Regions from separate parts of the Enterobacter sp. genome, predicted to be linked through region 1. Evidence: predicted binding sites of a transcription regulator. Region 1 holds the regulator's gene; each other region holds the start of a gene.
What was found. Region 1 encodes PhoB, which activates phosphate uptake and scavenging genes when phosphate is short. Its sites were predicted from a motif close to CTGTCATAAAACTGNCNNAT; they were not measured.
Positions count from the first base shown of each region.

Region 2: the regulator PhoB is predicted to act here: its motif matches at 1,936-1,955, upstream of pstS (phosphate ABC transporter substrate-binding protein PstS).
Region 3: the regulator PhoB is predicted to act here: its motif matches at 1,874-1,893, upstream of ACWYRJ_RS07960 (esterase-like activity of phytase family protein).
Region 4: the regulator PhoB is predicted to act here: its motif matches at 2,977-2,996, upstream of kdgR (DNA-binding transcriptional regulator KdgR).

Region 1 is NZ_CDRQYH010000025.1:29,392-34,895, forward strand. It holds gene sbcC (exonuclease subunit SbcC) at 1-1,429, opposite strand, end outside; gene sbcD (exonuclease subunit SbcD) at 1,426-2,631, opposite strand; gene phoB (phosphate response regulator transcription factor PhoB) at 2,819-3,508, shown strand; gene phoR (phosphate regulon sensor histidine kinase PhoR) at 3,530-4,825, shown strand; gene brnQ (branched-chain amino acid transporter carrier protein BrnQ) at 5,235-5,504, shown strand, end outside.
Region 2 is NZ_CDRQYH010000065.1:13,741-19,244, forward strand. It holds gene pstC (phosphate ABC transporter permease PstC) at 1-679, opposite strand, end outside; gene pstS (phosphate ABC transporter substrate-binding protein PstS) at 808-1,848, opposite strand; gene glmS (glutamine--fructose-6-phosphate transaminase (isomerizing)) at 2,170-3,999, opposite strand; gene glmU (bifunctional UDP-N-acetylglucosamine diphosphorylase/glucosamine-1-phosphate N-acetyltransferase GlmU) at 4,226-5,504, opposite strand, start outside.
Region 3 is NZ_CDRQYH010000018.1:24,792-30,295, forward strand. It holds gene ACWYRJ_RS07945 (NAD-dependent succinate-semialdehyde dehydrogenase) at 1-617, shown strand, start outside; gene ACWYRJ_RS07950 (hypothetical protein) at 662-982, opposite strand; gene ACWYRJ_RS07955 (YfaZ family outer membrane protein) at 982-1,527, opposite strand; gene ACWYRJ_RS07960 (esterase-like activity of phytase family protein) at 1,939-3,297, shown strand; gene yjiA (GTPase) at 3,385-4,338, opposite strand; gene ACWYRJ_RS07970 (YbdD/YjiX family protein) at 4,349-4,552, opposite strand; gene ACWYRJ_RS07975 (carbon starvation CstA family protein) at 4,652-5,504, opposite strand, start outside.
Region 4 is NZ_CDRQYH010000099.1:1,413-6,916, forward strand. It holds partial or broken gene prc (carboxy terminal-processing peptidase) at 1-409, shown strand, start outside; gene htpX (protease HtpX) at 603-1,484, shown strand; gene ACWYRJ_RS19355 (MFS transporter) at 1,535-2,908, opposite strand; gene kdgR (DNA-binding transcriptional regulator KdgR) at 3,088-3,879, shown strand; gene ACWYRJ_RS19365 (YobH family protein) at 3,943-4,182, opposite strand; gene mgrB (PhoP/PhoQ regulator MgrB) at 4,344-4,487, shown strand; gene ACWYRJ_RS19375 (YebO family protein) at 4,562-4,852, shown strand; gene ACWYRJ_RS19380 (MBL fold metallo-hydrolase) at 4,876-5,504, shown strand, end outside.

The sequences.
Region 1 (5,504 bases):
AGTGCTGGTTTTTTTCTTTGTACTGCTGGCGGCGCAGCGTCAGCGTTTCATTGAGTTTATTTTGTTCGGCCTGCGCCTTCTGCACGCTTTCACCGCTCTGGCGCAGGCGCTTTTGCAGCGGCTGATAGCGGGCATGCAGCGACGTCAGCTGCTGGCGCAGCGTGCGTGACCGGGACTGCTGCTCCATGGCCACGCTGACTTCGTCCGCCGTTAGCGTCAGCGCATTTTCCGGCATCTCAGCCAGCTTGTTGCGTAATTCACCTATCCGCGCCGCAAGCGAGGCTAACTGCGTTTTATCGCGGTTAAGCTGCGAGAACTGGGCACGCCATCCGGCGATCTCCTGCCCCAGCAGGCGATAACGCTCGTGCTCCGCCAGCCACTGCGCCAGCGACGTCAGTTCGGTATGTAGCTGCTCGTGGTTACGCAGTGCAGAGTTGCGGATCCGCGCGCGCAGTGCGGTTTTGGCTTGTAAGCGAGTATTTACTTCGATAATACGCTGCTGCGTTTGCGTCAGGCGTGCGGTTTGTTCCTGCTGATGCTCCCAAAGCGGTCGAAGCTGGGCGGCGGGCAGAGCAAGCTGGAGTTTTGCCAGCTCAGGTGCTGCGTCCGCCAGCGCCTGTTGCGCATGCTGCTGGAGCGCGTTGACGCGCTGTTGCTCTCTTACGAGCTCTTCATGGCGCGTAAGCCACTGAAAATCTTTCTGTTGGCTTTGCTGCTGTTCCAGCAGGATTTTCTCTTCGTCAGTAAGTGCCTGCAAACTTTGCTGTAACTGCTGCTGTTGCTCTTCACTCAACAGCACGACGCCCGCCGCCTGCGCCTCGCACTTTTCAAGCACGCTGCGGGCGGCTTTGTGTTTTTCAAACACCATGGCGGAAATCTGGCCGTAGATCTCGGTGCCGGTCAGCTCTTCCAGCAGCTCGGCACGATCGCTCGGTTTGGCGTTGAGGAAGGCAGCAAATTGCCCCTGTGAGAGCAGCATCGAGCGGGTAAAGCGGCCATAGTCCAGCCCGGTGAGCGCGGCGGTTTGCTCCAGTTTATCCGTCACTTTGTCGGCCAGGATTTTGCCATCTTCGCAGCGCGCCAGCTCAACGCGCGGTGCCTGCAGGTTCCCGTCAGGCTGGTTGCGCGCCCGGTTCTGGCTCCAGAAGGCGCGGTAGGCGATGCCTTTTACCTCGAACTCCACTTCCGCCAGGCACTCGGCGGTGTCGCGCGTCATCAGATCGTTTTGCGCCTGGGAGACCTTATTCAGGCGCGGCGTTTCGTGATAAAGCGCCAGACAGATGGCGTCGAGCAGGGTAGTTTTACCTGCCCCGGTCGCGCCGGTGATGGCAAACAGCCCGTTGCTGGCAAACGGCTCAGCGGTAAAGTCAATTTTCCACTCGCCCTTGAGGGAGTTGATATTTTTCAGGCGCAGGCTCAGAATTTTCACGCGTTTTCTTCCTCATCATTGAGCGCATGCAGGGTATGGCTGAACAGTTCGCTGAGTCTTGCGCGCTTCGTGTCGTCGATTTCCTCCTGCGAGAGCCTGCGTTCAAACACCTCTTCAACCCGAAGCTCACTGAGCGTTTCGCGTTGAGCGCTTAACAGAATTTTCTCGCGCTGCTCGCGGCTGCGGCGCACCAGTAACACCTCTACCGGCAAGTCTTCGGTCAGTGCCTGGATTTTTCGCTGCATATCGTGCAGGTAGTCGTCGGTGGTGATTTCGATATCCAGCCAGACGGGGGGATCTTGCTCGACGCCGCGCCACTGCTCCAACTGGGTGGAAATGGCGTCGAGATCGCCCTTCAGCACCGCCAGCGGCTGGGTGACGGGCACCTCCAGCGTCTCGACGGCGCTGAGTTTGCCCTCGCTAAAACTCACCAGATGCACGGATTTGGCTTTGCCCGTTTCGTCGAAGCTGAGCGAAACAGGTGAGCCACAGTAGCGGATATGCTCGCAGCCGCCGATGACCTGAGCGCGGTGGATGTGGCCTAGCGCGATGTAGTCGGCTGGCGGGAAGTTTTGCGCCGGAAAGGCATCCAGCGTGCCGATATAGATGTCACGCACGGCGTCACTTTTACTGGCCCCGACCGTGGTGAGATGCCCGGTTGCAATCACCGGAATCGGCTGGTCACCCCGCAGTGCACAGGCTTCGGCGTGCTGCTGGTGGTAATAGTCGGTGATGGCCTGTAATAAATGCTGCTGCTTTTCCGCACCCGACAGCCCCGCCTGGCTTTGCACGATGTCGCGCGGACGTAAAAACGGTATCGGACACAGCACCGCCCCCGGCGACCCGTCGCGTTTTTTCAGGATCTGCGGGGCGTGCCCGGCGCTGGCGACGACGGTGGTATTGAGAAACGCCAGGATGTCGCGGGATTCATTCAGCGTTGCGACGGAATCGTGGTTGCCGGCGACAATCACCAGATGACACCCTGTTTGCTGTAAATTCACCACGAAGCGGTTGTACAGCTCGCGCGCGTAGCTCGGCGGCGAGCCGGTATCAAAAATATCTCCCGCCACGATAATCGCGTCCACCTCATGCGTCCGGGCCGTTTCCAGCAGCCAGTTCAGGAACGCTTCATGTTCAGCCGCACGGCTTTTGCTGTAAAAATTTTGACCCAGATGCCAGTCCGAGGTGTGTAGTATGCGCATAGCTGATCCGTGGCAAAAAAGAGAAAGCAGGATTATAAACGTTCAGAGAAGGGAAAATAACCGCTGTAATAAAACAACAGTTTGCCATTTATAGTGGTACTGTTTTTCATAAATCTGTCATAAATCTGACGCATAATGGCGCCGAATTACAAACTTGTAACGTAAATAAGATAAGACAGGGCAAAGTATGGCGAGACGTATTCTGGTCGTAGAAGATGAAGCTCCAATTCGTGAAATGGTGTGCTTCGTGCTCGAGCAAAACGGCTTCCAGCCGGTTGAAGCGGAAGATTATGACAGCGCAGTGAACCAGCTGAATGAACCCTGGCCCGATCTGATTCTGCTGGACTGGATGTTGCCCGGCGGCTCCGGACTGCAGTTTATCAAACACCTGAAGCGTGAAGCGCTGACCCGCGATATCCCGGTTGTGATGCTCACGGCGCGCGGAGAAGAAGAGGATCGCGTGCGCGGTCTGGAGACCGGTGCGGACGATTACATTACTAAACCGTTCTCCCCAAAAGAGCTGGTGGCTCGCATTAAAGCCGTGATGCGCCGTATTTCACCGATGGCGGTGGAAGAGGTGATCGAAATGCAGGGGCTGAGCCTTGATCCTACTTCTCACCGCGTGATGACCGGTGAGAATCCCCTCGACATGGGGCCTACCGAATTTAAACTCCTGCACTTCTTTATGACCCACCCGGAACGCGTTTACAGCCGCGAGCAGTTGCTGAATAACGTCTGGGGAACTAACGTGTATGTCGAAGACCGGACAGTTGACGTACATATCCGCCGCCTGCGAAAAGCGCTGGAACTGAGCGGCCACGATCGCATGGTGCAGACGGTCCGCGGCACGGGTTATCGTTTTTCTACCCGTTTCTGAACAATGACAGGAGTGTGACGCGTGCTGGAACGTCTGTCATGGAAAAGGCTCGTCTTTGAACTGATCTTATGCTGTATTCCGGCCTTCATTCTGGGGGCCTTTCTTGGACACCTGCCGTGGTTTCTGTTGGCGTCGGTCACCGGGCTGCTCATCTGGCATTTCTGGAACCTGCTGCGCCTCTCCTGGTGGCTGTGGGTTGACCGAAGCATGACGCCGCCGCCGGGAAGCGGCAGCTGGGAGCCGCTGCTTTACGGTCTGCATCAAATGCAGATGCGTAATAAAAAGCGTCGCCGCGAGCTGGGAAGCCTGATTAAGCGTTTTCGCAGCGGTGCAGAGTCGCTGCCGGATGCCGTGATCCTGACCACCGAAGAAGGGACGATCTTCTGGTGTAACGGCCTGGCGCAGCAGCTGCTGGGCCTGCGCTGGCCGGATGACAATGGCCAGAATATCCTCAACCTTCTGCGTTATCCCGAGTTCACGCTGTATCTGAAAAAGCGTGATTTCACCCGTCCGCACAATCTTAAGCTCAATAATGGCCGCCATCTGGAAATACGCGTGATGCCCTACAGCGATAAGCAGTGGCTGATGGTGGCGCGCGATGTTACCCAGATGCACCAGCTGGAAGGGGCGCGTCGCAACTTCTTCGCCAACGTCAGCCACGAACTGCGAACCCCGTTGACCGTGCTGCAGGGCTACCTGGAGATGATGCAGGAGCAAACGCTGGAAGGTGCGCCGCGTGAAAAAGCGCTCCACACCATGCGTGAGCAAACGCACCGGATGGAAGGGCTGGTGAAGCAGCTGCTGACGCTCTCGAAGATTGAAGCGGCGCCAACGCTCGCGCTGAATGACACCATTGATGTCCCGATGATGCTGCGGGTCGTGGAGCGTGAAGCGCAGACGTTAAGCCACAAAAAGCATCACCTGACCTTTGACGTCGACAACACGCTGAAGGTGCTGGGCAGCGAAGATGAGCTGCGCAGCGCCATTTCCAACCTGGTGTATAACGCGGTGAATCATACGCCGGAGGGGACGGATATCGTGGTGCGCTGGCACCATACCCCAACGGGGGCCGAGTTTAGCGTGGAGGACAACGGGCCGGGGATTGCGCCGGAGCATATTCCGCGTCTGACCGAGCGCTTTTACCGTGTGGATAAAGCGCGATCCCGCCAGACAGGCGGAAGCGGCCTGGGGCTGGCAATTGTGAAACACGCGGTCAATCACCATGAAAGCCGTCTCGATATTCAGAGTACCCTGGGTAAAGGAACCCGCTTCAGTTTCGTTATTCCGGAACGATTAATTGCCAAAAAGACCGCCTGACGGCGGGCGTGTCATTTTACCTTTCCACGGGTCAGCCATCGCTGGCCCGTTTGCTTTGCAGTCAAGCGAAACGCGGATGAATTTTATACGGCTGGCTGTTTTTTGTTCGCATGATTAGCCATGGGTTTTTCTTATAAACAGCGTATTATGCTGGTGCGTATTTTCATGCTGGCATATTGTTCTGGTTTTACGATCCCACCTTGCCTTTAAACGTTATAAGCGTTTAAATTGCGCCCCAGATACTGTTAGACCGACTGTATTTGCGTGGTAAATCGAAAAACTATTCTTCTCCACGCCAGGACGGGAGCATTTCCCGCTGAAATTGAGCAAATTTTCGGCTGTATCGTCCCGTGAGGGATATCGAAAATCTCAATGTTTTCAACACCACATCCACAGGCAGTAAGGTTTTATGACCCATCACTTAAAATCGCGTGACATCATCGCGCTGGGCTTTATGACATTTGCGCTGTTCGTTGGCGCAGGCAACATCATTTTCCCTCCAATGGTTGGCTTACAGGCGGGTGAACACGTCTGGACCGCCGCGTTTGGTTTCCTGATTACTGCCGTGGGTCTGCCGGTGCTGACCGTCATCGCGCTGGCGAAAGTCGGCGGCGGTGTGGATAGCCTCAGCACCCCGATTGGCAAAGTGGCGGGCGTTCTGCTGGCAACCGTCTGCTAT
Region 2 (5,504 bases), on a different contig from region 1:
CCCCATTTTTGGTGAACGGAAGGACAATGCGCCAGATTACTTCCCAGGTGGTGCAGCCGATGCCGTAGGCCGACTCTTTCATCATCACCGGCGTTTGTTCGAAGACATCGCGCATGACCGCCGCAATGTACGGAATAATCATAATGGCGAGGATCACACCTGCCGCCAGAATGCCGATACCGAAAGCCGGGCCAGAGAACAGGGCCCCCACAAACGGAATGGCAGAGAGGACATTACCCACCGGTTCCTGGAAATATGTAGCGAACAGCGGGGCAAAGATGAACAGGCCCCACATGCCGTAGACGATACTCGGAATAGCCGCCAGCAGTTCGATGGCAATACCCAGCGGACGACGCAGCCAGCCTGGCGCCAGCTCCGTCAGGAACAGGGCAATACCAAAGCTTACCGGAACCGCAATCAGCAAGGCGATGAACGAGGTTACCAGCGTGCCGTAAATCGGCACCAGAGCACCGTAGATGTCGTTCGGCGCGTCCCACTCTTTGGTCCACAGGAAGGAGAAACCGAATTTCTGGATGCTCGGCCATGAGGAGAAAATCAGAGACACGATAATGCCGCCCAGCAGCAATAGCACAATCAGCGCAGCCAGTTTGACCAGCGCGCTGAAAATCATGTCACCTTTTTTACCCGGAGGGTTAAATGCAGGCTTGGTTGCAGCCATAAATTACTCTTCTGTTTGAGACGTTTTTACGAATATGCCCGGTGGCGCTGACGCTTACCGGGCCTACAGCTTAAACCGTAGGGCGGGTAAGCGCAGCGCCACCCGCCATCTTCGTTAAATATATCCTGTTAGTACAGCGCTTTACCGCTGCTGTCTTTCACGTTGGTTTTCCATGCAGCACGAATCTGCTCAACCACGTTGTCCGGCAGGGTGGCGTAATCCAGAGCGTTAGCCTGTTTGCCGCCGTTTTTGTATGCCCAGTCGAAGAACTTCAGCACTTCAGCGCCCTGCTCAGGTTTCTTCTGCTCTTTGTGCACCAGGATGAAGGTGGTAGAGGTGATTGGCCATGCACCTTCGCCCTTCTGGTTAGTCAGATCCTGAGCGAAGGATTTGCTCCAGTCAGCGCCTTTGGCAGCGTTAGCAAAGTTCTCTTCGGTCGGGCTAACCGGTTTGCCGTCTGCAGACACCAGTTTGGTGTAGGACAGGTTATTCTGCTTCGCGTACGCATACTCTACGTAGCCGATGGAGCCAGGCAGACGTTGTACGAACGCGGCGATACCGTCGTTACCTTTACCGCCCAGACCGGTAGGCCAGTTAACGGTTGAGCCGGAGCCGACTTTAGATTTCCACTCTTCGTTCACTTTCGCCAGGTAGCTGGTAAACACGAAAGACGTACCGGAACCATCCGCGCGGCGAACCACGGCGATGTTCTGAGAAGGCAGCTTCAGGCCTGGGTTGAGCTTAGCGATCGCTTCGTCATCCCATTTTTTGATTTTGCCCAGGTAGATGTCACCCAGCGTTTTGCCGTCCAGCACCAGCTCGCCCGACTTCACGCCCGGCAGGTTGATCGCCAGGACCACGCCACCGATCACGGTAGGGAACTGGAACAGGCCTTCCTGAGCCAGCTTATCATCAGACAGCGGAGCGTCAGACGCGCCGAAATCAACCGTGTTCGCGGTAATTTGTTTCACGCCACCGGAGGAGCCGATACCCTGATAGTTAACCTTGTTACCGGTTTCTTTCTGGTAGGTATCCGCCCATTTGGCATACACCGGCGCAGGGAAGGTTGCACCAGCGCCAGTCAGGCTTGCTTCTGCAAATACAGAGAACGCGCTCAGAGATAAGGTCGCGGCGACAACAGTTGCGACAGTGGTACGCATAACTTTCATAATGTCTCCTGCAAGATTTTCGTAAATCGTTGTTTAGTGGCTACGATGAGCAAAATAGGACAAACAGGTGACAGATAAATGTACGAATTATGACAGTTTTATGACAATGAAAATTTCACTTAAAATACCGCACAATAAAGCTTAATTTTCATCGTGTTAGCCACTTTTATGACAATACGTTTTCAGAAATATTTTCTTTATGTGACACTGAAAAAAGTAGCTGAAGATGACAAATTGTCATTATTAAAAACGAGACAGGATTGATTAAAAACAAACCGGGCGGGATAAAAAAGCTCCACCCGAGGGTGGAGCCTGAAGGGATTATTCTACGGTAACTGATTTCGCCAGGTTACGCGGCTGGTCAACGTCGGTGCCTTTGATCAGCGCCACATGGTAAGCCAGCAGCTGCAGCGGAACGGTATAGAAGATCGGTGCAATCACCTCTTCCACATGCGGCATCTCGATGATGTGCATGTTGTCGCTGCTGACAAAACCGGCATCTTTGTCGGCGAAGACGTACAGAACACCGCCACGGGCACGCACTTCTTCGATGTTAGACTTCAGTTTTTCCAGCAGTTCGTTGTTTGGTGCCACAACTATGACCGGCATATCCGCGTCAATCAGCGCCAGAGGGCCGTGTTTCAGCTCGCCTGCCGCATAGGCTTCCGCGTGGATGTAGGAGATCTCTTTCAGCTTCAGTGCGCCTTCAAGCGCAATCGGATACTGATCGCCACGACCCAGGAACAGGGCGTGATGTTTGTCAGAGAAATCTTCCGCCAGCGCTTCGATGCGTTTGTCCTGAGACAGCATCTGCTCAATACGGCTTGGCAGCGCCTGCAGACCATGAACGATGTCATGCTCAACGGACGCATCTTCGCCTTTCAGGCGCGCAAGCTTCGCCACCAGCATCAGCAGAACGGTCAGCTGCGTGGTAAACGCTTTGGTTGAAGCCACGCCGATTTCGGTGCCCGCTTTAGTCATCAGCGCCAGATCGGATTCACGCACCAGCGAGGAGCCCGGGACGTTACAGATGGCCAGAGAGCCCAGGTAGCCCAGCTCTTTAGACAGACGCAGCGCTGCGAGCGTATCCGCCGTTTCGCCGGACTGGGAAAGGGTGATCATCAGGCTGTTACGACGCACCGCAGATTTGCGATAGCGGAATTCAGACGCGATTTCCACATCGCACGGCACGCCCGCCAGGGATTCAAACCAGTAGCGAGAAACCATACCGGAGTTATAGGAGGTGCCGCAGGCCACGATCTGAATATGCTCGACCTTGCTGAGCAGTTCGTTCGCGTTTGCGCCCAGCTCGCTCAGATCCACTTCACCGTGGCTAATGCGCCCGGTCAGGGTGTTTTTGATGGCGTTTGGCTGCTCGTAAATCTCTTTCTGCATATAGTGACGGTAAGCGCCTTTGTCGCCCGCGTCGTACTGCAGATTCGATTCGATCTCCTGACGCTTCACCTGCTCGCCTTTAGTATCGAAGACGGTCACGCTGCGACGGGTCACTTCCGCGATATCACCCTCTTCGAGGAAGATAAAGCGACGGGTAACCGGCAGCAGCGCCAGCTGGTCAGAGGCGATAAAGTTTTCACCCATGCCCAGACCGATAACCATCGGGCTACCGGAACGCGCGGCCAGAAGCGTTGACGGATCGCGGGAATCCATGATCACCGTACCATACGCACCGCGCAGCTGAGGGATAGCACGGAGCACCGCATCACGCAGTGTACCGCCCTGCTCCAGCTCCCAGTGCACCAGGTGAGCAATCACTTCGGTGTCAGTTTCAGAGACGAAGGTGTAGCCGCGCGCTTTCAGTTCTTCGCGCAGCGGTTCGTGGTTTTCGATAATGCCGTTGTGCACCACCACGATGTGTTCAGACACATGCGGGTGCGCGTTACCTTCAGACGGTTCGCCGTGCGTCGCCCAGCGGGTGTGCGCAATACCGGTTCCCCCGTGCAGCGGATGTTCTTCCGCGGCCTGGGCCAGCATCTGCACTTTACCGAGACGACGCAGACGGGTCATATGACCTTCTGCATCGACGACAGCCAGACCGGCAGAGTCGTAACCACGATATTCCAGACGACGTAAACCTTCGAGAAGGATTTCAGCAATATCACGCTGCGCAACTGCGCCAACAATTCCACACATAATTTTAGATTCCGAATTTAGGCATTATGCCTGCGTTGTCGCTGACCTGTATTTGCCCTTTCCGGGCGCCCCGAGCCTTGTAGAGAGTGGGGTTATTTTTATGGGTACTGCTTGTGGGGGGAGGATTATATTATCCCCTCACCCCGGCCCTCTCCCCAAAGGGGCGAGGGAGAAAAACACCGCACCGAACGATCCCCTCTCTCCTTTGGGGAGAGGGGTAAATCCGTTACTTTTTCTTCACCGGACGTTTCCAGCCCTGTTTGCTGACCTGCGGAACGCGGCTTAACACCAGCTCGTTCTCGGCCACATCACGCGTTACGGTTGTTCCGGCTGCAATGGTCACCCCGTTACCCACGGTAACAGGCGCCACCAGCTGCGTATCGGAGCCCACGAACACATCATCACCGATGATGGTTTTAAACTTATTCGCGCCGTCATAGTTACAGGTTATGGTCCCTGCACCAATATTCACGTTATTGCCAATTTCCGCGTCGCCCAGATAGGTCAGATGACCGGCTTTCGAGCCTTTACCCAGACGCGCTTTTTTCATTTCCACGAAGTTACCCACGTGAGCGCCTTCCAGTAGCTCTGCGCCCGGGCGCAGACGCGCAAACGGGCCGATGGTACAGGCCACGTCCAGACGGGCATCTTCCACCACGCTGTACGGGCTGATTTCGCAGTCGTCACCAATAATGCTGTTTTTAATCACGCAGCCGGCACCGATTTTGACGCGGTTGCCCAGCGTCACGTTACCCTCGAGGATAACGTTAGTATCAATTTCAACGTCACGACCGTGAGATAACGAACCACGCAGATCGAAACGCGCCGGATCGCGCAGCATCACACCTGCCAGAAGCAGTTTTTCAGCCTGCTCGGACTGATAAACACGCTCCAGACGGGAAAGCTGAAGGCGGTTATTCACCCCTTCGGTTTCGCTAATACGCGCCGGATGAACCGCCGCAATCTCACGTCCTTCCTGATACGCCATCGCAATGATGTCGGTGATGTAGAATTCACCCTGCGCGTTGTTGTTGTCGAGTCTGGACAGCCAGCGCTTCATATCCGCGCCATTGGCAATCAGGATACCGGTGTTGATCTCCTGAATCTGGCGCTGTTCATCGCTGGCATCTTTGTGCTCAACAATACCCGTGACGTTACCGTTTTCACGGGTGATACGGCCATAACCGGTTGGATCGTCCAGCACGACGGTTAATAAACCGATGCCGCCCTGCGGTTTGGCTTCACGCAGGCGAGTCAGGGTTTCAACGGAGATCAGCGGGACATCGCCGTAGAGCATCAAAATGTCTTCGTCATCCGCAAAGAACGGTGCTGCCTGCTGCATCGCATGACCTGTGCCCAGCTGTTCAGCCTGAAGCACCCAGTTGAGCTTGTCGTCGCTCAGCGTCTTTTTAAGAAGATCGCCGCCGTGGCCGTAGACCAGGTGGACCTGATTGGCACCCAGTTCATTCGCTGCATCAATGACATGCTGCACCATTGGCTTTCCA
Region 3 (5,504 bases), on a different contig from region 1:
TGAATGCGCGGCTCAACAACGCCGGGCAGGTCTGTACCGCGGCGAAGCGCTTTATCCTGCATGAAAAGATCGCCGACGCCTTCCTGAGCAAATTCACCGAGGCGTTTAAGCAGGTGAAGATTGGCGATCCGCTGGACGAAAGCACCACGCTGGGGCCGCTGTCGTCGAAAGATGCTCTGGAAACGTTGACCAAACAGGTTAACGAGGCGGTGAAAAACGGCGCGACGCTGCACTACGGCGGCAAGCCGGTGCAGCGCGACGGGAGCTTCTTCGAGCCGACTATCCTGACGAATATCTCGCGCGACAACCCGGCGTATTTCGAAGAGTTCTTCGGCCCGGTAGCGCAGATGTACGTGGTGAAAAACGACGACGAGGCGGTCGCGCTGGCGAACGACTCCCACTACGGCCTGGGCGGGGCGGTATTCAGCCAGGATATCGAGCGCGCGAAGAAGATGGCGTCGCGGATCGAGACCGGGATGGTGTACATCAACTGGCTTACCGATACCGCGCCAGAGCTGCCGTTCGGCGGCGTGAAGCGCTCCGGCTACGGACGCGAGCTGTCGGATCTGGGGATCAAAGAGTTTGTGAACCAGAAGCTGGTGGTGGTGCGTCAGTAAGAGGTAATAAAAAACCTGCCGGCCGGCAGGTTTTTTTAAGGGGATTATTGCACTTCGATCTTGTCCCAGCCGCTTTTAAACATGCAGCTGTCAACCAGCGTATCCCGGCGATATTCGTTCGCGTCTTCAACCGTGTAGCTCGTGGAAATATCCTTTTTCTTGTTCTTTTTGTCCGTTTTTTCCGAGCTGGAACCGGTCACGACGTTATCCGGGGGAAGATCGATCAGCGCCTGCGCTTCGCATTCCGTGAGCTTTTTATTCATTTCCGTATCGCTGACGCCCGGTTTCACCCATTTGTACTGGACGCAGCCGGTGAGCATCAGCGTTAGGCTCAGAACGCAAAGCGCGGTCATGCGGTGTTTCATCAGAAGGTGACTCCACCGCCTACATATGCGCCGTCAATCAGCGTGTGGCCAGGACGACCGTCTTTACCGTCCACGCTCACGTGGCGGTAGCCCACTTTCAGGGTCACTGGCGTAATTGGCGTCCAGCTTACGCCGCCGTTGGCTTCGACGTAGTTTTTCACACTGTTGTTCAGCCCTTCTGGCGCCACATAGCCTTCACCGTACACGTGGATGCTGTCGGTCAGGGCAACGTTTACGCCGCCGCCAATCGGGAACGCCACGCCGTTATCGCCTTTTTTCGGGCCGAGGTAGATGGCTTTTGCGCCCGCGTTCAGCATGACCGGGCCAAGATCCAGGTTGTAGCCTGCGCCCACACCGCCGGTCTGGGTACCGTCATCGGTGTTTTTCAGCCAGTTACTTTCCAGATAAACACCGGATGAGGATTTCCCCATTTCCAGATTGAGGTTGGTAAAGTTTTTACCCTGCTCAACGGTGCCGCCCATCGCCAGTGCGGAACCCGATACGGCAGCCAGAGCAGAAAGAAGAAGGATATTCAGTTTTTTCATGTTTTATGCCTCGTCATTAAATTCATCTGGGCGCACCTTAACAAGCGATGTTAATGACTGCAAATGTGATATAAATCGAGGTTTTATACTGATATTGTTAACTTTTTTATTGAAGTTGTTGCAATGATGTTTGATTGTCGGGGTGTCAACAGGGGATGTTTTTAGCGTTTAGGAACCGTTTAGTTTTTTGACTAAACATAAACTGAACGAGGCGGGGATAGTGATTTGAGATGAATTAATTGGGTTTCTAATAATTTCCAAAAATGTTTCGCCTGTCACACAAAACAACAAAGCCTTACATTTCGAGCGATGAATATACGTTCAATCGCGCAGGCCGGTTTCCCTTCCATGTCATTTTTCTGACACGTTTATTCTTTACGTTGTTGGCTTCACTTACTGGATGCTAACAATATGAAAAGAAAAATTATTCCTGTGCTAATCGGCTGTGCGCTCTCTTTCTCTGGCCTGGCGGCGCAGCCCACTGCTGAGCGCTATGTCGTCAGCTTCCCTGACGGCTCACATGTGAAATACAGCGGCGCGTTTGCCGATGCGTTTCCGAATGGGCTCCCGGTGGGTATTGGCTCCGGCCTGCTGTTTACGGGCAAGCAGGGCGATGCCCTGACGTTTGCGACCGTGACCGATCGCGGTCCCAACGCCGATGCGCCCAAAAGGGGTAAAAACGAAGCCAAAATATTTGTCACGCCGGATTTCGCGCCGCTGCTGATGACCATCCGCGTCCAGAATGGCAAAGCGGAGGCGGTTGATGCCCGCCCGCTGCATGACGATAAAGGCGAGATTAACGGTCTGCCGCTGCAAAACGGCGTGATTGGCTCCACCAATGAAGTGGCGTTCAGCGACACCCTCAAGATCCTGAAGGGTGACAACCGCGGGCTGGACACGGAAGGCATCACGCCGGACGGCAAAGGCGGCTACTGGCTGTGCGACGAGTACGGCCCGTTCCTGATTAACGTCGACAGCAAAGGCAAAATCCTTGCGATCCACGGGCCGCAGGCGGCGGAAGGGGAAAAATCCATCGCGGGCGGTCTGCCAAACATCATCAAATGGCGCCAGCCGAACCGGGGCTTCGAAGGCCTGACCCGGATGCCGGACGGGCGTATTATCGCCGCCGTGCAAAGCACGCTGGACATCGACGGTAAGAGTAAAAAGCAGGCGCTGTTTACGCGTCTGGTGAGCTTCGATCCGGCAACCGGCAAAACCGCAATGTACGGTTACCCCATCGACAGCGCGGCCTACGACAAAAACAGCGATGCCAAAATCGGCGACATCGTGGCGCTTGATGACCAGCACATCCTGCTGATTGAGCAGGGAAGCGATAAAAACGACGGGATGCGTAACCTGATTTACAAGGTAGACCTCAGCAAGGCGAGCGACCTGACTACCTTTGACAAGCCGGGCGAGTACCCTGAGTTTGATGATGAGAAAACCCTGGCGCAGCGCGGCATTATCCTTGCGGCAAAAACGCAGGTCGTCGATCTGCGCGCGTTGGGCTGGCAGCAGGAGAAGGCCGAAGGGCTGGCGCTGATCGACAGCAAAACGCTTGCGGTGGCGAACGATAACGACTTTGGCGTAAAGGTAGCGATGCAAAATCCGGTTGAGGGCAAGAAGCTCAAGGATTATCGGGTGAACGCGGAAGGCAAGCTGACGTTGGATGATAAACCGGTGGAAACCATGCTCAGCGTGAAGCCGCTGAAGAAGCCGGAGTCCGACAGCGAGCTGTGGATTGTGACGCTGCCGGAGGCGGTGAAATAATACCAGGGCTTACCCTTCACCCCTCACCCTAACCCTCTCCCCTTAGGGGAGAGGGGATTGTTCGCTGCGCATAGTTAAGCGGGGAGGCTATTTTTTCAGCCCCGCAAACGCCGCCCGAATTTCTTCCTCCGGCAGCTGGATGCCAATAAACACCATCACGCTGTGCGGCGCTTCATCGCCCCACGGTCGGTCCCAGTCGGCGCTGTACAGGCGCTGCACGCCCTGGAACAGCAGGCGGTTGGGTTCGCCGTCAATCCACAGCATTCCTTTGTAGCGCAGCAGCCTGTCGGCAAACGACAGCAGCAGGTTCTCCATCACGCGGGAGACCTCGCTGATATCCACCGGATAATCCAGCTCCACCACAATCGACGCCACGTCGTTTTGCTTATCTCCCATAAAGTGGAAGCGCGGTTTCGCGGTGACGTTCTCCTCCAGCATAAAGCCGTTGGTGTTGAACAGCTGGGACAGGTCGATATCGCCGTGCGTCACCGTGTAAATCGGCGCGCGGGAGTTAATGCGGGTCAGGCGCTCGCGAAGCTTTTCGCTTTCGCCCGCCACGTCGGTTTTGGTCAGCAGGATGCGGTCGGCGTAGCCCACCTGAGACTGGGCGATGGTGAACTGGTTCATCTGTTCGTCGGCGTGGACCGCATCAACCAGGGCAATCACGCCGTCCAGCAGATAGCGCTGGCAGAGGATCTCGTGGGAAAAAAAGGTCTGAATAATCGGGCCGGGATCGGCCATGCCGGTACACTCGATCACCAGGCGGTCAAAGTCGATTTCCCCGCGATCGCGGCTGTCGAGCAGGTCCAGCAGGGCATCTTCTAATTCGTTAGAGCGGGTGCAGCAGATGCAGCCGTTGGTCAGGGTTTTGATCTGCGTGGCGCGATCGCCAATCAGCTGGTCGTCAACGGAGACTTCGCCAAATTCGTTTTCGATGACGGCGATTTTGAAGCCGTGCTGCTCGTTCAGAATGTGGCGCAGCAGGGTGGTTTTACCGGCGCCGAGGAAACCGGTCAGCAGGGTAACGGCAATCGGGGTCATGGTCTCTCCTTTAGCAGCAGCGGACGCCGCCTTCTCCACTTCCGCCGTAGCGCGCTTCCTGACGCTCGCGGAAGAATTCAGTGTAGGTCATGTACGGCTTATCCGGATGGTTGGTCTTCATATGCTCAACGTAGTTGTCATAGTCCGGAATGCCAATCAGCATTTTCGCCGCCTGACCGAGGTATTTTTTTGCTTCGCCTAAGTTACCAAACATTGTGGGTTCCAGACAGAAAAAGCCCGGCGATGTGAGTCCGCTGGGCTTGTGTTTCCCTCACCCCAGCCCTCTCCCAAGGGAGAGGGTGAGGATTGCGGATTAATGGTGTGAAGAGGTCTTCACGCCGCCTTCAGGCACCGGCACGTACGGGGTTTCTTTGTCCGTACGGCCGTCGGCGTTACGCACTTTCAGCCAGGTTTTGATGCCGTAGAAGATGATGCTGTACACCACCACCAGGAACAGAATGCTCAGACCCGCGTTGGTGTAGTTGTTCACCACGATATGGTTCATGTTGGCAATCTGCTGCGCGGTCAGATCCGCGCCGCCTGCGGCAATCTTCTCTTTGTACTGGTTAGCCATGAAGAAGAAGCCTTCCAGCTGCGGGTTGACGCTGAACAGCTTCAGGCCAAGCGCCCATGTGGTGCAGAGCAGCAGCCACAGCGCAGGCACCACGGTGACCCAGATGTATTTGGTGCGTTTCATCTTCACGAGGACAACGGTACCGAGCACCAGAGCTACAGCCGCCAGCATCTGGTTAGAGATACCGAACAGCGGCCACAGGCTCTTCACGCCGCCGAGCGGGTCGACAACGCCCTGATACAGCAGGTAGCCCCACAGGCCGACGCAGCCCGCCGTGCCCAGAATGCCCGCTACCAGAGAGTCGGTTTTCTTCAGGAACGGCACGAAGTTACCGAGCAGGTCCTGCAGCATGAAGCGGCCCGCACGGGTACCGGCGTCCAGCGCGGTGAGGATGAACAGCGCTTCGAACAGAATACCGAAGTGGTACCAGAAGCCCATGTCCGCCCACGGCAGCACTTTGTGGAACACGTGTGCAATACCGACAGCCAGCGTAGGAGCGCCACCGGCGCGGTTCAGCACGGACGGTTCGCCGATGTCTTTCGCCGTCTGCATGATCTGCTCAGGCGATATCACGAACCCCCAGGAGCTGACG
Region 4 (5,504 bases), on a different contig from region 1:
GTTGCCGTGGGACAGCATCAATGCCGCGACTTACGTGAAGGCGGGTGATATGACGCAGTTTGGCCCTGAACTGCTGAAAGCGCATAACGACCGCATCGCGAAGGATCCGGAATTCCAGTACATCATGAAGGATATTGCACGATTCAATGCCCTGAAAGATAAGCGGAATATTGTTTCTCTGAATTACGCACAGCGTGAGAAAGAGAACAACGAAGACGATGCAACTCGCCTGGCGCGTATCAACGATCGCTTCAAGCGCGAAGGTAAGCCTCTACTCAAGAAACTGGACGATCTGCCAAAAGATTACCAGGAGCCGGATCCGTATCTGGACGAGACGGTGCATATCGCTCTCGACCTGGCGAATCAGGAAAAAGAGAAACCTGCCGTACAGCCCGCTCCGGCAAAATAACCTCATGACAGGCACAAGAAATTGTGCCTGTTTCTTTTTGTTCTGCATCCTTCCGTCAGCCTGATTTCCAATTGTGTAAAGTTGTGTCTTTCTGGTGACTTACGCCCGTCGGATGCTTGAAAATAGCCGCAATACCCATACGATGTGGGTAATCGCATAGTGCGTTTTGTTAAACTGAGGTAAAAAGAAAATTATGATGCGAATCGCGCTCTTCCTGCTCACCAACCTGGCGGTTATGGTGGTTTTCGGGCTCGTGCTAAGCCTGACAGGAATTCAGTCGAGCAGCGTTCAGGGTCTGTTGATTATGGCGCTGCTGTTTGGTTTTGGTGGCTCGTTCATCTCCCTGCTGATGTCGAAGTGGATGGCACTGAAATCGGTGGGTGGTGAGGTTATTGAACAGCCGCGTAACGATATGGAACAGTGGCTGATGAATACGGTGGCTCAGCAATCCCGTCAGGCCGGGATCGCTATGCCGCAGGTGGCGATTTACCATGCCCCGGACATCAACGCTTTTGCCACGGGCGCCCGTCGTGATGCGTCGCTGGTGGCCGTCAGCACCGGCTTGCTGCAGAACATGAGCCGTGATGAAGCCGAAGCGGTTATCGCCCACGAAATCAGCCATATCGCAAATGGTGACATGGTGACCATGACCCTGATTCAGGGCGTGGTAAACACCTTCGTAATCTTCATCTCCCGTATTCTGGCGCAGATCGCGGCAGGCTTTATGGGCGGAAACCGTGACGAAGGTGAAGAGAGCAACGGCAACCCGCTGATCTACTTCGCTGTTTCAATGGTTCTGGAACTGGTCTTTGGTATTCTGGCCAGCATCATCACCATGTGGTTCTCCCGTCACCGTGAATTCCACGCGGATGCCGGCTCGGCGAAGCTGGTTGGTCGCGAGAAGATGATTGCAGCCCTGCAGCGTCTGAAAACCAGCTATGAGCCACAGGAAGCGAACAGCATGATGGCCTTCTGCATTAACGGTAAGTCCAAATCGCTGAGCGAGCTGTTTATGTCTCACCCGCCGCTGGATAAACGTATTGAAGCGCTGCGCAGTGGGGAATACCTGAAGTAAGGCAAAGAACCCTACTAAGCCGGGCAGGAGAGCACTCCGCCCGGCTTTTTTTATGCCTGAACCCTGGGCTGGGTCACCCGCAGGCCGCTGACGATAGCTGCGAGGGTGGCAAGTACACCGGCGGTGAGGAGTGCAACATGGTTGCCGTTCTGGCCTGCGAGGTTAAACATCAGGGCGACCAGCGCCGCACCGCTGCTTTGCCCCAGAAGTCGAGCGGTCCCCAGCATGCCGCTGGCACCCCCGCTGCGATGACGCGGCGCGGAGGTGATGATGGTGTGATTGTTAGGGGACTGGAAAAGGCCAAACCCCGCGCCACAGAGGATCATGCGCCAGATGATGTCCAGATCGGTTGGCGATGACGGCAGCAGAGCCAGCGCGAAAAGGCCTGTCGCCATCACCGCCAGCCCCAAAGCGCCCAATAAACCGGCATGGACGCGTTCAATGAGGTAACCTGCCAGCGGCGCCATCACCATTGTCGCCAGCGGCCAGGGGGTTAACAGCAGGCCGGTCTCCACTTCTGAACGGCCTACCACGCTCTGCAAAAAGAAGGGCAGAGAAACCAGGGCCAGCATCTGGGCGCAGAAGGAGCAGACGGACGTGCAAATGGAGAGGGAAAAGAGGGGGATACGCAACAGGTCAACGGGCAGTAAAGGTACAGGGAGAGTGAGCTGGCGGCGAACAAAGAAGAAGCCGATCGCCAGCAGAGCGATAAGCTCCACACCGGTAAGCATCTGGGACTGTCCCTGCGCAAAGCCGCTCAACGCCGTAATAAGCAGGCCAAAGGTCAGGGCATTCATCACCGCACTCGCCACATCGAAGCGCGGCATGGTGCTTTTGGGACCGTTAGCGGGTAGAAAGCGCAGGGCAAAGAAGATGGCGACAATACCCAGCGGCACGTTAATAGCGAACAGCCATTGCCATGACGCAACGGAAAGGATAGCCGCCGCAATGGTTGGTCCGGCGGCGGAAGAGACGGCGACAATAAAAGAGTTTATCCCCATACCGCGCCCCAGATGACGTTGCGGATAAATTAAGCGGATCAACGCCGTGTTCACACTCATGAGCGCCGCGCCGCCAAAACCCTGCGCTATGCGGGCAAGCGTCAGGGTATGCAGTGAATCTGAAAGGGCGCATAACAACGACGTGAAGGTGAAAACCACCAGACCGCACTGATACACCCGACGATAACCGAACATATCGCCCAGGAAAGAGAACGAGAGCAGGGAAACCACAATCGCAATCTGGTAGGCATTAACTATCCATATCGAACTGGCGGGAGAGGCGTGCAGGTCGCTGGCGATGGTTGGCAAGGCAACGTTCGCGATTGCGCCGTCAAGGACGGCCATTGAGATACCGATAATGATGGTGGCTATCGCGCCATACCGCTGGGGTAAAGGCAGGCCATCGGAAAGGGTCTTTTCCATTAAGATTAAAAAAGCTCAGTGTGAAATTATTCTCAGGATAACTATTTTAGCATTGTTACAGCCGCGATATGTCGCAGATTTGTAACGAAGTAAACGCGGATTGATTGCAGGTGACATGACGGGAACTTATAATAAAAACCGGTTCTGATTTTTATAAAACACTCTCTATGAGGTGGTAAATGGCTATTGCGGATTTGGATAAACAGCCAGATTCTGTTTCTTCCGTGCTGAAGGTGTTTGGCATCTTACAGGCACTGGGAGAAGAGCGTGAAATAGGTATTACAGAGTTGTCGCAGCGCGTGATGATGTCTAAAAGCACCGTATATCGCTTTTTGCAAACCATGAAGTCGCTGGGCTATGTCGCCCAGGAAGGCGAATCTGAAAAATATTCTCTGACGCTGAAGCTGTTTGAACTGGGTGCCCGCGCGCTACAAAATGTTGACCTGATCCGCAGCGCTGATATTCAGATGCGCGAAATCTCTCGTCTGACTAAAGAGACCATCCATCTCGGTGCGCTGGATGAAGACAGTATTGTTTACATCCATAAAATCGACTCCATGTACAATCTGCGCATGTATTCGCGCATTGGTCGTCGCAACCCACTCTACAGTACCGCGATTGGTAAGGTTCTGCTGGCGTGGCGCGATCGTGAGGAAGTGAAGCAGATCCTCGAAGGGGTGGAATACAAGCAAAGTACCTCACGAACCATTACCAGCACAGACGCGCTGTTAACGGTGTTGGATCACGTACGCGAGCAGGGGTATGGCGAAGATAATGAAGAGCAGGAAGAAGGGCTGCGCTGCATCGGCGTTCCGGTGTTTGACCGCTTTGGCGTGGTGATTGCGGGCTTAAGTATCTCCTTCCCGACTTTACGCTTCTCTGAAGAGCGTTTGCATGAGTATGTGGCTATTCTGCACACTGCCGCACGTAAAATTTCTGCACAGATGGGATATCACGAATACCCGTTTTAATCCCTCTGCGTAAAAAACGCCGCATCTGATGCGGCGTTTTTTTTTGCGTCATAATCAGACTGATTAGCCATTATCAATCACGACGGATGTTTTACGCAGTACAGGGCAGTGGGTTAAGCCAACGATCCCGCTGTCAGTATGCAGATACTGGGCTGTGCTCATTCCTTGTGCTGTTAAATATTTACACTGAATGCCTAACCCGGCTGCGTTTTCGGTGCTCCCCACGAGCACGCCATAGCCCGATAACAGAAGGCCAATCCAGACAAGGGCGAGTACAATAATTGTTCGAACAATAAAGCGCATCATTACCTCTTTTATCATTGTTATCGTAATGCTAGCGTAATGTGTTTACGTGATGAAACAAGTGCATGATTCTGAAAAAAAGCGTGTTAGAGGCACAGTTAGTCCTTGTTTAAGATAAGCGTGATAACCTCGCTACATCAGGTTTTAAGACGGAGTGTGGAGTGAAAAAAATACGCTGGGTGATTCTGGTTATCGTGCTGATAGCGTGCGTGGTGTTATGGACGCAGACGATCAATGTGATGTGCGATCAGGATGTACAGTTTTTTAGCGGCGTTTGCGCAATCAACAAGTTTATTCCGTGGTAAGAGACATTTTTTCTCAACGTGATTTCCTTCCTTCGCGCCAGTGGTAAAATAGACGTTTTTATTGAGGTGGTGAAATGGGTGAGTTACTGAATTCAGGGCTGCTGAATATAGCATCCCTGATGATTTCTTTGGTTGTTCTGCTCGTGGGTCTGGTCATTTGGTTTTTCGTGAACCGAGCCAGCTCCCGGACTAACGAGCAGATCGAACTGCTGGAAGCGCTGCTCGATCAGCAAAAACGTCAGAATGCGCTGCTACGCCGTCTGTGTGAGGCTAACGAACCGGAAGATAAAGACGCGCCGAAAGACGCGGTCGTCGAAGAAAACAAAGACGAAGATGACTTTATCCGCCTGGTGGCTGAGCGTTAATCTTTTTGTCCTGGGAGGTGGCTGTGGCCTGGAAAAATCCCTGGTATGACCCCTCCCTGAAACATCACACCCCGAACGGTTTTCGTAATACCCTCCCTGTCGGACATCAACCCGGCGACATTGACCGTTGGCGTAAAGCGCGTAAAGAGGCCGGTTTACCGAAACCACCTGCGCTGGGTTATGAAGATTTTATCCAACATTGGTGGCAACCTGTAGAGCTCACGCAACCTCATGGAGATGGGGTGTGGTGGCTCGGACACGCGAGCGTGTTGCTGCAGCTGGACGGTAATATCATCCTTACCGATCCGGTGTTTTCACGGCGCGCTTCTCCGCTCCCTTTCCTGGGACCACAGCGCAAAACGCCTCCCGTACTGTCTGTCGAGCAACTTCATCAGCTTGATGCGGTCGTCATCTCCCATAATCATTACGATCATCTTGATGAGGCGACCATTCGCCGAATTCTCAAGCGCTTTCCCGACGTTAGTGTTTTTGTTCCCCTGGGTCTGGCCGACTGGTTTCGTCGTCGGGGAGCAAAACGCGTAGTTGAGCTTGACTGGTGGCAGAGTTTCACCTGGCAGGGGATGACGCTGACCGCCGTACCGTCACAGCACTGGAGCATGCGCACGCCATGGAACCGCAATCGTTCCTTGTG